2 regions of the Pantoea sp. PvP021 genome follow, and region 2 is predicted to be linked to the other one. Evidence: predicted binding sites of a transcription regulator. Region 2 holds the regulator's gene; the other holds the start of a gene.
The links. The regulator PhoB, encoded in region 2, activates phosphate uptake and scavenging genes when phosphate is short. The targets are predictions, from matches to a motif close to CTGTCATAAAACTGNCNNAT.
Positions count from the first base shown of each region.

Region 1 (6,563 bases), on a different contig from region 2:
AGCCACAGTAATCTTTCAGTGGGCGGCGTCTGTCGCCCATTCATTTTGCTAATCGCAGATTAATTCTTTCAATTTCCGCTAATCATCCTCTCTCTTTATACTTCTCCTCCTCTAACGATGTGAGGAAATAATCCTGTGTTATCTCTCTATTTTCAGGGGCTTGCCCTGGGCGCCGCGCTGATTCTGCCGCTGGGACCGCAGAACGCTTTTGTGATGAATCAGGGCGTGAAGCGTCAGTATCATCTGATGACGGCGGCCCTCTGCTCGCTGAGTGATATTCTGCTGATCTGCGGTGGGATCTTTGGCGGCAGTGCCTTGCTGAGCCAGTCTCCACTGCTGCTGATGGTGATCACCTGGGCGGGCGTAGCCTTTCTGTTGTGGTATGGCTGGGGCGCACTGCGTAGCGCTTTTCGCGGCGACGCCGATCTGGCGGATGGTGAGCCATTAAAGCAGAGCAGGGGACGCATTATCGCGACGCTGCTGGCAGTGACCTGGCTCAATCCGCACGTCTATCTCGATACCTTTGTGGTGCTGGGCAGTCTTGGCGGTCAGTTGCCGACCACCACTGCGCGTCAGTGGTTTGCGCTGGGCACCATCAGTGCGTCGATCCTGTGGTTCTTTGGTCTGGCGCTGCTGGCCGCCTGGCTGTCACCACGCCTGCGCACCGCCAAAGCCCAGCGCATCATTAACCTGCTGGTAGGCGCGGTGATGTGGTTTATCGCCCTGCAACTGGCGCGCCAGGGCATTGCCGGATTTTGATCCCAACGTCGATCCGGTGCGGTTATTGCCGCGCGGAGGCCGAACTTTTGCCATAATGACCACTCAAAGCATGGCGCATACCGATGCGCTGTTGGGCTTCGCCGGTTGGAAGCCGTCATAGTACCTTTTCAAGGAGGACTTTCATGAAACTGAAAGCATTGGCTCTGGCCGCAATCATGAGCGCCGGGGCATTGCCTGGCGTATACGCTGATGAGTTACCGAACGGGCCACACGTGGTGACCTCAGGCAAGGCAACGGTCGATGCCCGTCCCGATATCGCCACGCTCTCTATCGTGGTGAACGTGTCGTCAAAAGATGCCGCAGATGCGAAAAAGCAGGCGGATAGCCGGGTTGCACAATATTTCGATTTTCTGCAGAAAAACGGCATTGAGAAGAAAGATATTGATGCGGCAAACCTGAGCACCCAGCCTGAGTACGATTACACCAAAGAGGGTAAATCCGTCCTGAAAGGCTACCGTGCGGTGCGTCAGGTGCAGGTAACCCTGCGTCAGCTGGACAAGCTGAATGATCTGCTGGACGGGGCGCTGAAGTCCGGTCTGAATGAGGTGCGTAGCGTCGAGTTAGGCGTGGCAAATCCGGAGAGTTACAAAGAGCAGGCGCGTAAAGCAGCGATTAAAAATGCGACTCAGCAGGCATCACAGCTGGCTGAAGGCTTTAACGCGAAACTGGGATCAATCTACAGCATTCGTTATCAGGTCGCTAACTATCAGCCGATGCCGATGAACCGTATGTATAAAGCGGCTGCAGCGGCAGATACCTCGGCGCAGGAGACTTACGATCAGCAGAGCATTAACTTTGACGATCAGGTTGATGTGGTGTTTGAGATCAAGCCCAATACGCCATAGTGCAAAACGGGGCTGATGCCCCGTTAAGACTGCCGATGAATCTCAGGATCTGACCGCAATGAATAAATTCAAAGCGAAGGGAACATGGTCAGAGGAGGAAAGCGTCCCGCGCCATGGACGGCGCGGGCCGAGCGGCCAGGGATTGGCTTAAGCGCCTTTCCGATCTGACCTTGTTCCCTGAGCCAATCCATCCTTACAGCCCGATCTGACCTTGTTCCCTGAGCCAATCCATCCTTACAGCCGTTCGGGGCATAATTTGTCAGCAGTAAAAACGGGGCTTTCGCCCCGTTTTTGTTTTCAGGCTGCGACGTCATCCTGACGCAGTACCCGATGTCCATGCGCAATGAGCGCATCGGTCACCCGACGCATTAACCGGCTTTCCGGTGCAAAACGATGCCAGTAGAGCATCCGGCGCTGACACAAGCCTGGCGTCAGATCAATTAACTCACCGCTCGCCAGCTCACGCTCAATCTGCAGATGCGGGATCATACAGCAGGTCGAACCCTGTCGCGCCATCTGCACAAAGGCTTCAGAGGAGTTCACGATGTGGCAGGGCACACTGCCCGGTGAGAGATCAAAGTTCTGTTGCAGGAAGGCCTGATGCATATCATCAAGATGGTCAAACGCCACCGCAGGCGCTTTCAGCAGGGCAGAGCGGGTGACGCCGTTGGGGAAGAAGCGATCGGCAAAGTCGCGCGACGCTACAAACAGGTAGTCGAGCGCACCGAGCTGATCCACCAGGCAACTGGGCAGCGGCTGCGGCTGAATACTCACCGCACCCACCACTTCACCACGACGCAGACGCTCCTGGGTGCGGGTTTCATCTTCGACCTGCAGATTCAGGCGTACAGGGGAATCTGCCAGCACATCTTTCAGCGCAGGCAGCAGCCAGGTCGCCAGACTGTCGGCATTGACCGCCAGCGACAGCAGCAGTGGCGTGGTGCCACTGTTCTCATCGCCCAGCCACTCCTCTTCCAGCAGTTCCACCTGGTGCAGCAACGCCAGCAGTTTCTGACCCTGTTCGGTCGGACGTGGTGGCACGGTTCGCACCAGCAGCGGCTGACCAAACAGATTCTCCAGCTGCTTGATACGCTGTGAAACCGCTGACTGGGTGATACATAATTTTTGAGCGGCACGCTCAAATCCGCGTTCGCGGATCACTGAATCCAGCGCCTGAAGCGTTCGATAATCCGGGCGTTTCATTATTCTTCTCTCTCCTTCAGGATGGATGTCACTATGCCACAAAAGTATCACCTGTGATGGCTCTCTTGTTTTTTGTGGGCTGGCTTCCAAAGCGATAAATCCATGTCGGTCAGCCGAGCATTTTCAGCAAGCCTTGTTTTATACTACGCGCACTTCGTTGTCGCACAGGTTTTAAACATACCATGACCCAGGATGAACTGAAAAAAGCCGTTGGCTGGGCTGCACTTGAGTACGTGCAGCCGGGCACCGTTGTTGGTGTGGGCACCGGATCCACCGCTGCCCACTTTATCGATGCGCTTGCCACGGTCAGGCATCAGATTGAAGGTGCCGTCTCCAGCTCGGATGCCTCAACCCAGAAGCTGAAGAGCCTGGGTATTCAGGTGTTCGACCTGAACGAGATTGACCTGCTGTCGGTGTACGTAGATGGCGCGGATGAGATCAACCCACAGATGCAGATGATCAAAGGCGGCGGCGCGGCGCTGACGCGCGAAAAGATCGTGGCCGCCGTGGCTGAAACCTTTATCTGTATCGCTGACGCTTCAAAAGAGGTCGATGTGCTGGGCCGTTTCCCGCTGCCGGTCGAGGTGATCCCGATGGCGCGCAGTTATGTGGCGCGTCAGCTGGTGAAAATGGGCGGCTTGCCTGAGTATCGTCAGAACGTGGTCACCGATAACGGCAACATTATTCTCGATGTGCATAATCTGCGCATTCTCGATCCCATTGAGCTGGAAAAAACCATCAACGCCTTGCCTGGCGTCGTTACCGTGGGCCTTTTTGCCGCGCGTGGTGCCGATATTGCACTGATTGGCGGGCCTGATGGCGTGAAAACCATCAAAAAATGATCTGTCCGGCGTCGATGCGGCGTCGGTTATTTCTGCCTGCAAATCATCTTTTCTCGCTGCGGTGAAATTTGGTGACTTATGTCACATAACCGTCATCGGCAGTGGGTTCGTTCTCTCTTCCAGTCCGACCTCCTTATTTTGTCCGGCAATGTGCTGCCGTCAGCCGCTGCCGTGCTGGCGGCTGGGCAATCGTTTGTATTGCCCGACGCGATTTTTTTGATATTTTGACAGAAGGCTGGCTTATGGTAGTCCTCATTGAATGCTGAATAGGATCGGGAAATGGCAAAGGTATCACTGGAAAAAGATAAGATTAAGTTCCTGCTGGTGGAAGGTGTCCATCAGAGCGCGCTGGAGAACCTGCGGGCTGCAGGTTATACCAACATCGAATTCCATAAGGGCGCACTGGATTCCGACGCGTTAAAAGCATCGATCCGTGATGCACACTTTATTGGTATCCGTTCCCGCTCCCAGCTCACTGAAGAGATTTTTGCGGCGGCTGAAAAGCTGGTCGCCGTTGGCTGTTTCTGTATCGGTACCAACCAGGTTGATCTGCAGGCGGCTGCCAGCCGGGGGATTCCCGTGTTCAATGCGCCGTTCTCAAATACCCGCTCGGTTGCGGAGCTGGTGATTGGTGAGATGCTGCTGATGCTGCGTGGCATCCCGGAAGCGAATGCGAAAGCACACCGTGGCATCTGGAATAAGATTGCCAAAGGCTCATTTGAAGCGCGTGGCAAAAAACTGGGTATTATCGGTTACGGCCACATCGGAATGCAGCTGGGCGTGCTGGCAGAAAGCCTGGGTATGCATGTTTTCTTTTACGACATTGAAAACAAGCTGCCGCTGGGTAATGCCACGCAGGTACGCCATCTGGCCGATCTCCTCAACATGAGCGATGTGGTCAGCCTGCACGTGCCGGAAACCGTCTCTACACAGGATATGATTGGTGCAGAGCAGCTGGCGCAGATGAAGCCTGGCGCGCTGCTGATTAATGCCTCACGCGGCACGGTGGTGGATATCCCGGCGCTGTGCGATGCGCTGGCCAGCAAGCATGTGGGTGGCGCAGCCATCGACGTCTTCCCGAGCGAGCCAGCTACCAACAGCGAGCCGTTTATCTCTCCACTGAGTGAGTTCGACAACGTGATCCTGACGCCGCACATTGGCGGCTCGACGGAAGAAGCGCAGGAGAACATCGGCATTGAAGTGGCGGGCAAGCTGGCGAAATACTCCGATAACGGCTCGACTCTCTCGGCTGTTAACTTCCCCGAAGTGTCACTGCCGATTCACGGTATCAGCGCCAGTCGTCTGCTGCATATCCATGAGAACCGCCCTGGCGTGCTGACGGCCATCAACCAGATTTTTGCCGAGCAGGGCATCAACATCGCCGCCCAGTATCTGCAAACCTCGCCGTTTATGGGCTATGTGGTGATTGACATTGATGCAGAGCCGGAAGTGGCCGAGAACGCGCTTCAGCTGATGAAGGCGATTCCGGGTACTATCCGCGCCCGTCTGCTTTACTAAGCGCTACCAACCTGAACAGGCGCTTAGTTGCGTCTCTTCAGGTAGTTAATACAGGCTGTCCCGATTTGCTGTAAGACCGAGACTGCGAAGAGAACACGGTCAGATCGGAAAGATGCAAAAGCCGCCATCCATGGCATGCCCGTCCCGCGCGATTACGCACCTCATCCCTGAGGTGCGCCCGTAACCGGGCCAACGCGTTGCGTTGTTCAAAAACGCTCCCGGCGTTTTTATCCGGGCGGTGGGACGCTTTCCTCTTCTGACCATGTTCCCTGCGCGTTAAGCTATTTCATTGCTGCCAGATGCGCCCAGGTATGGGTTTTCACTTGGCTGCAAAAGCGACTCTTCTACTCCCACTGCCAGAGTTTTGATGGCGTCATTACCGCCGGCAACGGCACATCCCATTCTGCCACCGGCAGGCTATCGACCTGCTGACAATCGTGTGCCAGGCCCACCGGCAAAAAACCGTGCTGCCGCCAGTTCTGCAGGGTGCGATCGTAGAAGCCGCCGCCCATCCCCAGACGCTGTCCATGCTGATCAAACGCTACCAGTGGCACCATCATCAGATCCAGTTGATCAAGGGTGATCACCTGCCGGATATCCAGCGGCGGTTCAGGAATGCGCAGCTTATTTTTGAGCAATGGGGTATCGGGCGAATAGCGCAGAAACAACAAATTACCGGGGGAGAAGGGGTGTAAAACCGGCAGACAGACCGTTTTCTTCAGATGCCAGAGGCGGGCAATCAGCGGACGGGTATTAAGTTCGCCATCCACCGACAGAAACAGGGCAATATTGCGCGCTTCAGTCACCGGGGCGTAGTTGAGCGCATGTTCAGCGAGCTGCTCAGCGGCCTGCGTTTGCTGCTCATCGGTAAGTGCCCGTCGCAGATGTCGCACATGCTGGCGAATCGCCTGACGCTGGGTCATTGAAGGTTCAGACATGGAAGGTTCAGACATGATTTCCCCGCCGGATAAGTCGCTGTTGAGCGACTATAACATGTCAGTCAGGGGAAAAAAGCAGGACTACAGGAAGAGAGATCTCCGAGATGCCGCCGTAGGCTGTAACCCTTGAACCCTTGGTTCAAGGTGAACATGCCGTCATAACCATCAGGCTTCTCGGACGAACCGAGCATGCACACAGGTTACGAGCGTCACATTCTGTTTTTTCGAAATATCGGCTCAGGGGACTGGCCCACATGCAAACATCTCAGAGAAAATTTACCTCACCGTTACTTAAGTATAGCAACCATGAAGTTTTATTCGAACTTCGCACCCTCACGCTCAGAGATGCGACCCTGCTCAACTAATGCCTGTTCAATCGTCTGCTGCAACATACGGATACGCTGTTCCATATTAGCAGCATAATCGCGCGTTTTCAC
Region 1 covers NZ_JBSRXX010000003.1:302,333-308,895, forward strand. The annotation lists gene mscS (small-conductance mechanosensitive channel MscS) at 1-11, shown strand, start outside; gene argO (arginine exporter ArgO) at 136-759, shown strand; gene ACVKSX_RS13020 (oxidative stress defense protein) at 903-1,625, shown strand; gene ACVKSX_RS13025 (LysR family transcriptional regulator ArgP) at 1,923-2,828, opposite strand; gene rpiA (ribose-5-phosphate isomerase RpiA) at 3,011-3,670, shown strand; gene serA (phosphoglycerate dehydrogenase) at 3,950-5,188, shown strand; gene ACVKSX_RS13040 (5-formyltetrahydrofolate cyclo-ligase) at 5,533-6,126, opposite strand; RNA gene ssrS (6S RNA) at 6,219-6,401, opposite strand; gene zapA (cell division protein ZapA) at 6,441-6,563, opposite strand, start outside.
Region 1: a site for PhoB is predicted at 3,749-3,768, ahead of serA (phosphoglycerate dehydrogenase). Genes of this name have one in related genera too.

Region 2 (6,563 bases):
AAATTTCGGTGCCGGTCAGCTCCTCAAGCAGTTCCGCGCGCTCACTGGCTTTGGCGTTGAGAAAGGCGGCGAACTGGCCCTGTGACAGCATCATCGAGCGGGTAAACCTTTCAAAATCTAGCCCGGAGAGGGTTTCGATCAGCTTCAGCTTGTCACCGACTTTATCGGCAACAATAGTGTTGTCAGCGCAGCGTGCCAGCTCAACGCGCGGCGCCTGAAGTTTGCCGTCAGCAGTGCCGCGCGCGCGGTTCTGGCTCCAGAAGGCGCGCCAGGCTTCTCCTTTGATCTCAAACTCCACCTCGGCCAGACATTCGGCACAGTCGCGGGTCATCAGCGCATTCTGGCTCTGTGAAATTGCGCCCAGGCGCGGAGTCTGGTGATAGAGCGCCAGGCAGATGGCGTCCAGCAGGGTGGTTTTACCGGCGCCGGTGGCACCGGTAATGGCGAACAGGCCGTTGCTGGCGAAAGGTTCGGCGCGAAAATCGATGAACCATTCACCGCGCAGGGCATTGAGGTTTTTGAACCGTAGCGTGAGGATCTTCATTGGGTCTCTTCCATGGCGGCCAGCGTCTGGCGGAACAGGGTGGTCATCTCGGCGATTTGCGCCGGTTGCAGCTCCTCATCCAGCGCCAGCCGGCGGGCAAAGACCTCCTCCACCTTCAGCTCACTCAGGGTTTCGTTGTCGAGCCGCGCCAGGCTCTGTTGCCGCTGTTCACGGCTGCGGCGGAGCAACAGGACTTCGACCGGCAGCGTGGCGGTCAGGGTTTCTACCTGACGCTGCAGATCGCTGAGGTACTCCTGGGTGGTGACTTCGATGTCGAGCCAGGTCGGCTTCTCCTGCTCTGCCGTGCTGAAGGCATTTAACTGTTCTGCAATCTGCGCCAGCGATCCTTTCAGCACCTGCATCGGCTGCGCCTGTGGCACCACCAGCGGCGTGACTGATTGCAGGCCGCTGGTGGTGAGTTCCAGCAGGAAGACGCTTTTTTCTGTGCCCAGCTCATCAAAGCTCAGCGGAATCGGTGAGCCGCTGTAGCGGATATGCTCGCTGCCCGCGACGCGCTGAGCGCGATGAATATGCCCCAGTGCGATATAGTCAGCCGCGGGAAACGCGCTGGCCGGGAAGGCATCCAGCGTCCCGATATAGATGTCGCGCACTGAATCGCTCTGGCTGACGCCGACGGTGGTGAGATGGCCGGTGGCGATAATCGGCAGTGCATGGCCCAGCGCCTGGGCGGCGGTGAATCGCTGCTGATAGTGGTGGGCGATCGCTTCCAGCAGCGAGGTCTGCTTGTCGCGTCCCGACTGACCTGCCCGGCTGCGCAGGATATCGCGCGGCCGCAGATAGGGAATCGCACACAGCAGCGCGCCCGGCTGGCCCTGGCGGGTGTTGAGCAGCAGCACATCATCCTTCTCCTGCGGGGTGGCGATCACCCGGGTATTGAGGCAGGCGAGCAGCTCACGCGACTCATTCAGCGTGGCAACGGAATCGTGGTTTCCCGCCAGCACAATCAACTGACAGCCGCTGGGCTGCAGCGCCACCACAAAGCGGTTGAACATTTCGCGGGCGTAGCTGGGCGGTGTACCGGTATCAAACAGATCGCCTGCGATGATCAACGCATCCACCTGATGCTGTTCAATCTGGATCAACAGCCAGTCGAGAAATGCCTGATGTTCGGCTGCCCGACTTTTGTTGTAGAAGAACTGCCCCAGATGCCAGTCCGCAGTATGAATGATGCGCATGATGAGTCCCTGCCGTTGTGATTCGCCCGGCGATTATACTGGCTCTGCGGCCAAAGCAAAAAATTGTCGCTGCGCTGTCATAAATGATTACCAGTGAGGTTACAGGCAGGTTATGTTTTTCATAAAAGTGTCACAAATCTGACGCATAATGGCGCCGCGAATCTCAGTGACATCCGTCATAATCAGCAGGAGTAATAATGGCTAAGCGCATTTTGGTTGTGGAGGATGAAGCCCCCATCCGTGAAATGTTGTGTTTTGTTCTGGAGCAGAACGACTATCAGCCAATCGAGGCGGAAGATTATGACAGCGCCGTTGGCAAGCTGATTGAACCCTGGCCCGATCTGATTTTGCTGGACTGGATGTTACCCGGTGGCAGCGGTATTCAGTTTATCAAACATCTGAAACGCGAGGCGATGACACGCGATATCCCGGTGATGATGCTCACCGCGCGCGGCGAAGAGGAGGATCGGGTGCGCGGCCTGGAAGTGGGTGCCGATGATTACATTACCAAGCCCTTTTCACCTAAAGAGCTGATGGCGAGGATCAAAGCGGTGATGCGCCGTATTTCGCCGATGGCCGTGGAAGAGGTGATTGAGATGCAGGGGCTGAGTCTGGACCCCTCCTCACATCGCGTGATGTCCGAAACCACGCCGCTGGAGATGGGGCCTACCGAATATAAGCTGCTGCACTTCTTTATGACCCACCCGGAACGCGTTTACAGCCGCGAACAGCTGCTGAACCACGTCTGGGGCACCAATGTGTATGTGGAAGATCGTACTGTCGATGTTCACATCCGCCGTTTACGTAAAGCGCTGGAAGTGTCCGGCCACGATCGCATGGTACAAACCGTTCGCGGAACAGGGTATCGTTTCTCTGCCCGCTACTAAACGGAGCCTTTACCGTGCTGGAACGCCTCTCCTGGAAGAGATTACTGACAGAACTGCTGCTGGTCTGTCTGCCCGCAGTGCTGCTGGGCCTGCTGTTCGGCGGTCTGCCCTGGTGGCTGCTGCTGAGCGTGCTGACGGTGCTGTTGTGGCATTTTCACAATCTGATGCGGCTGTCGCACTGGCTGTGGCTGGACCGCACCATGACGCCACCGGCCGGGCGTGCCAGCTGGGAACCGCTGTTTTATGGTCTTTACCAGATGCAGCTCCGCAACCGGCGGCGGCGGCGTGAACTGGGCAATCTGATTAAGCGTTTCCGCAGCGGTGCCGAGTCGCTGCCGGATGCGGTGATCCTGACCACCGAAGAGGGCACCATTTTCTGGTGTAACGGCCTGGCGCAGCAGCACCTGGGTCTGCGCTGGCCGGAAGATAATGGCCAGAACATCCTCAATCTGCTCCGTTATCCGGAGTTCTCGCGCTATCTTCGCCAGCGTGATTTCGACAAGCCGCTGACGCTGGTGCTGAACAACAAACTTCATATGGAGTTCCGCGTCATGCCCTACAGCGAAGGGCAGTGGCTGCTGGTGGCGCGTGATGTCACGCAGATGCATCAGCTGGAAGGGGCGCGCCGCAACTTCTTTGCCAACGTCAGCCATGAATTGCGCACACCGCTCACGGTGCTGCAGGGCTATCTGGAGATGATGAACGACTCGGTGATGAGCGAGCCTTCGCGCAGCAAAGCGCTGCACACCATGTCGGAGCAGACGCGCCGCATGGACAGCCTGGTCAAACAGCTGCTGACGCTGTCGCGCATTGAAGCCGCGCCCGCAATCGATCTGAAAGAGAAGGTCGATGTGCCGGTGATGCTGAAACTGCTGCAGCATGAGGCGGCAACGCTGAGTGGCGGCCGTCACGACATCCATTTCCATACCGATCCCCATCTGAAAGTGTTCGGCAACGATGAACAGCTGCGCAGCGCCATCTCCAATCTGGTTTACAACGCGGTAAACCACACACCGGATGGCACGCGAATTGATATCAGCTGGCTGCGCGGCAAACAGGGGGCTATCTTCCGGGTGTGCGACAACGGGCCGGGCATCGCCTCAGAACATATTCCGCGTCTTACCGAGCGTTTCTACCGGGTCGATAAAGCGCGTTCGCGTGCGACCGGCGGCAGCGGGCTGGGGCTGGCGATAGTGAAACATGCTCTGAGCCACCATAACGCCCGGCTCGATATCACCAGCGTGCCGCACAAGGAGACCTGTTTTACCTTTACGCTGCCAGCGAGGTTGATTGTCAGCAGCGTGATGCAGGAGAATGCCGTTCATTAATCGCTGCCGGATCTCCCTGATGCGCATCCTTCTTTTGTTGATCGTTACTCTGCTGCCGGGCCTGGCACTGGCCCAGCCCGGCGCGCTCTCCGGCAATCTCAGCAGCGTCGGATCGGATACGCTGGGTTATCTGATGACGCTGTGGGGCGAGGATTTCAGTCGCCAGGCGCCGGGCGTCAATGTCCAGGTTCAGGCCTCCGGATCTTCTACTGCGCCGACCGCGCTGGCGGCGGGTGCAGCACAACTCGGTCCGATGAGCCGCCCGATGCAGGCAGATGAACGCCAGGCCTTTGAGGCGCGCTACGGTTATCCGCCGCTGGCGGTTCCGGTGGCTATGGATGCGCTGGTGGTAGTGGTGAATCAGCGCAATCCGCTGCAGCAGATTGAACCGCGAAAGCTCGATGCCATCTTCTCGATTACCCGTCTGTGTGGCGCACACAGCGTGCCGCTGCGCTGGGGCGATCTCGGCTTAACCGGCGCGCAGTGGAGCAAACGGCCAATTCAGCGCTATGGACGTAACTCCGCCTCCGGCACATGGGGTTTCTTCAAGCAGCAGGCGCTGTGCAAAGGTGATTTTCGCAGCGACGTGGCGGAGTTTCCCGGCTCGGCCGCAGTGGTGCAGGCGGTGGCCGGTAATTCTCGCAGCATCGGCTACGCCAGTTTTGGCTTTCATCTCAGCGGCGTAAAAATGCTGGCGGTGATGAATGATCAGGGGCAGGCGATTACCCCGGATGCCGAGGCCATCCGCAGTGGCCGTTATCCCTGGGCGCGCCCGCTCTATCTCTATGTGAATAAAGCGCCCGGCAAACCTTTGCCGCCGCTGGTGGCCGCGTTTCTGGAGCAGGTACTTTCGGCGCAGGGACAGCGGCGGGTCAGCGAAGCGGGCTATCTGCCGCTCTCTGACAGTCAGATGACGCAGGCGCGCGCCGCGCTGCGCTAATCCCCCGAACGTGAATTTTTTTCATCATCACTGAATTTTCTTCAGTTGCAGAAGAAAGCCGCCCATGCCACTCTGTGTTCAGACATGTAGCCATCCAGATGGCTATTTATATCAGGATGTAACTATTTCCTGCCGTCATTACCGGCAGGGGAGACAGGAGTGATCATGCAAAGAGAAACCGCCCCGTTCCGTGCCGATACCGTTGGCAGCTTTCTGCGTCCCGCCGCCATTAAGCAGGCGCGCGAACAGTTTGCAGCCGGAGAGATCGATGCGGCGGCCCTGCGTCAGGTTGAAGATGAGGCGATTCGCGATGTGGTGGCGAAACAGCGGGAAAACGGTCTGAAAGTGGTCACTGATGGCGAGTTTCGTCGCGGCTGGTGGCACTTCGACTTCTTCTATGGCCTGAATGGCGTAGAGCGCTATGAAGCGGAGCAGGGCATTCAGTTTAATGGCGTGCAGACCAAAGCGCATGGCGTGAAAGTGGTGAGCAAACTCGGTTTCCCGGCGGATCATCCGATGCTGGCGCATTTCCGCTTCCTGCAGAGTATTGCCGGTGATGCGGTGCCGAAGATGACCATTCCCAGCCCCAGCGTGCTGCACTTCCGTGGTGGCCGCAAGGTGATCGACGCGGAAGTCTATCCCGATCTGGCAGACTACTTCGACGATCTGGCGCAGACCTACAAAGCAGCTATTCAGGCGTTTTATGACGCGGGCTGCCGCTATCTGCAACTGGATGATACCGTCTGGGCTTACCTCTGTTCTGAGGATCAGAAGCGCGATATCCGGGCGCGTGGCGACGATCCTGACCAGCTGGCACAGACTTATGCTCAGGTGTTGAATAAAGCGCTGGAAGGTAAACCTGCCGATCTGACCGTGGGTCTGCATGTCTGTCGCGGCAACTTCCGCTCAACCTGGATCTCTGAAGGCGGCTATGGGCCGGTCGCAGAAATCCTGTTCGGCAGCGTCAACGTGGATGCCTTCTTCCTGGAGTATGACAACGCCCGTTCCGGCGGTTTTGAACCACTGCGTTACATTAAGCCAGGTCATCAGCAGGTGGTGCTGGGCCTCATCACCACGAAAGTGGGTGAACTGGAAGATCCGGCGCAGGTGAAAACCCGGCTGGAAGAGGCGGCGCAGTATGTCAGTCTGGATCAGATCTGCCTCAGTCCGCAGTGTGGTTTTGCCTCAACCGAAGAGGGCAACAGCCTGACCGAGGCGCAGCAGTGGCAGAAGATTCGCTTAGTGGTCGATATCGCGAATCAGGTCTGGTAGTGCTGTAACGTTGTGCAGACAGGCGCGTAAAACGCGCCTTTTGTGTATCTTCAGGCCCGTTTATGCGGGGATTTCTCGCGCTCTGTCTATTGTTTAGGCACATCATCTTGTGTGCCTGCTGCAAAAATTAACGCTATCCACTGCCTTTTGAAAAAATGGCGGCATAACCTTCTGGTTTTCCGATCCCGTATTGCCTTTCACCGCTATAAACGTTTTACTTAGCGCCGTTGTCGATCCATCCCTCTGTGAACAGAATAAAAGCAGCTCAAATCACCTGTGCTTTACCCTGCGACGAGCATAATGCGCTGACATTGTCAGCCTGGTCGCGGTTTACACGCAGCGAGGGGACAACACTAACCCAACTTCCACCGCAACATCAGTGACAGGCCGTATGAC
Region 2 covers NZ_JBSRXX010000001.1:1,826,692-1,833,254, reverse strand. The annotation lists gene ACVKSX_RS08605 (AAA family ATPase) at 1-544, opposite strand, end outside; gene sbcD (exonuclease subunit SbcD) at 541-1,740, opposite strand; gene phoB (phosphate response regulator transcription factor PhoB) at 1,938-2,627, shown strand; gene phoR (phosphate regulon sensor histidine kinase PhoR) at 2,642-3,955, shown strand; gene ACVKSX_RS08585 (PstS family phosphate ABC transporter substrate-binding protein) at 3,975-4,895, shown strand; gene ACVKSX_RS08580 (cobalamin-independent methionine synthase II family protein) at 5,061-6,167, shown strand; gene brnQ (branched-chain amino acid transporter carrier protein BrnQ) at 6,559-6,563, shown strand, end outside.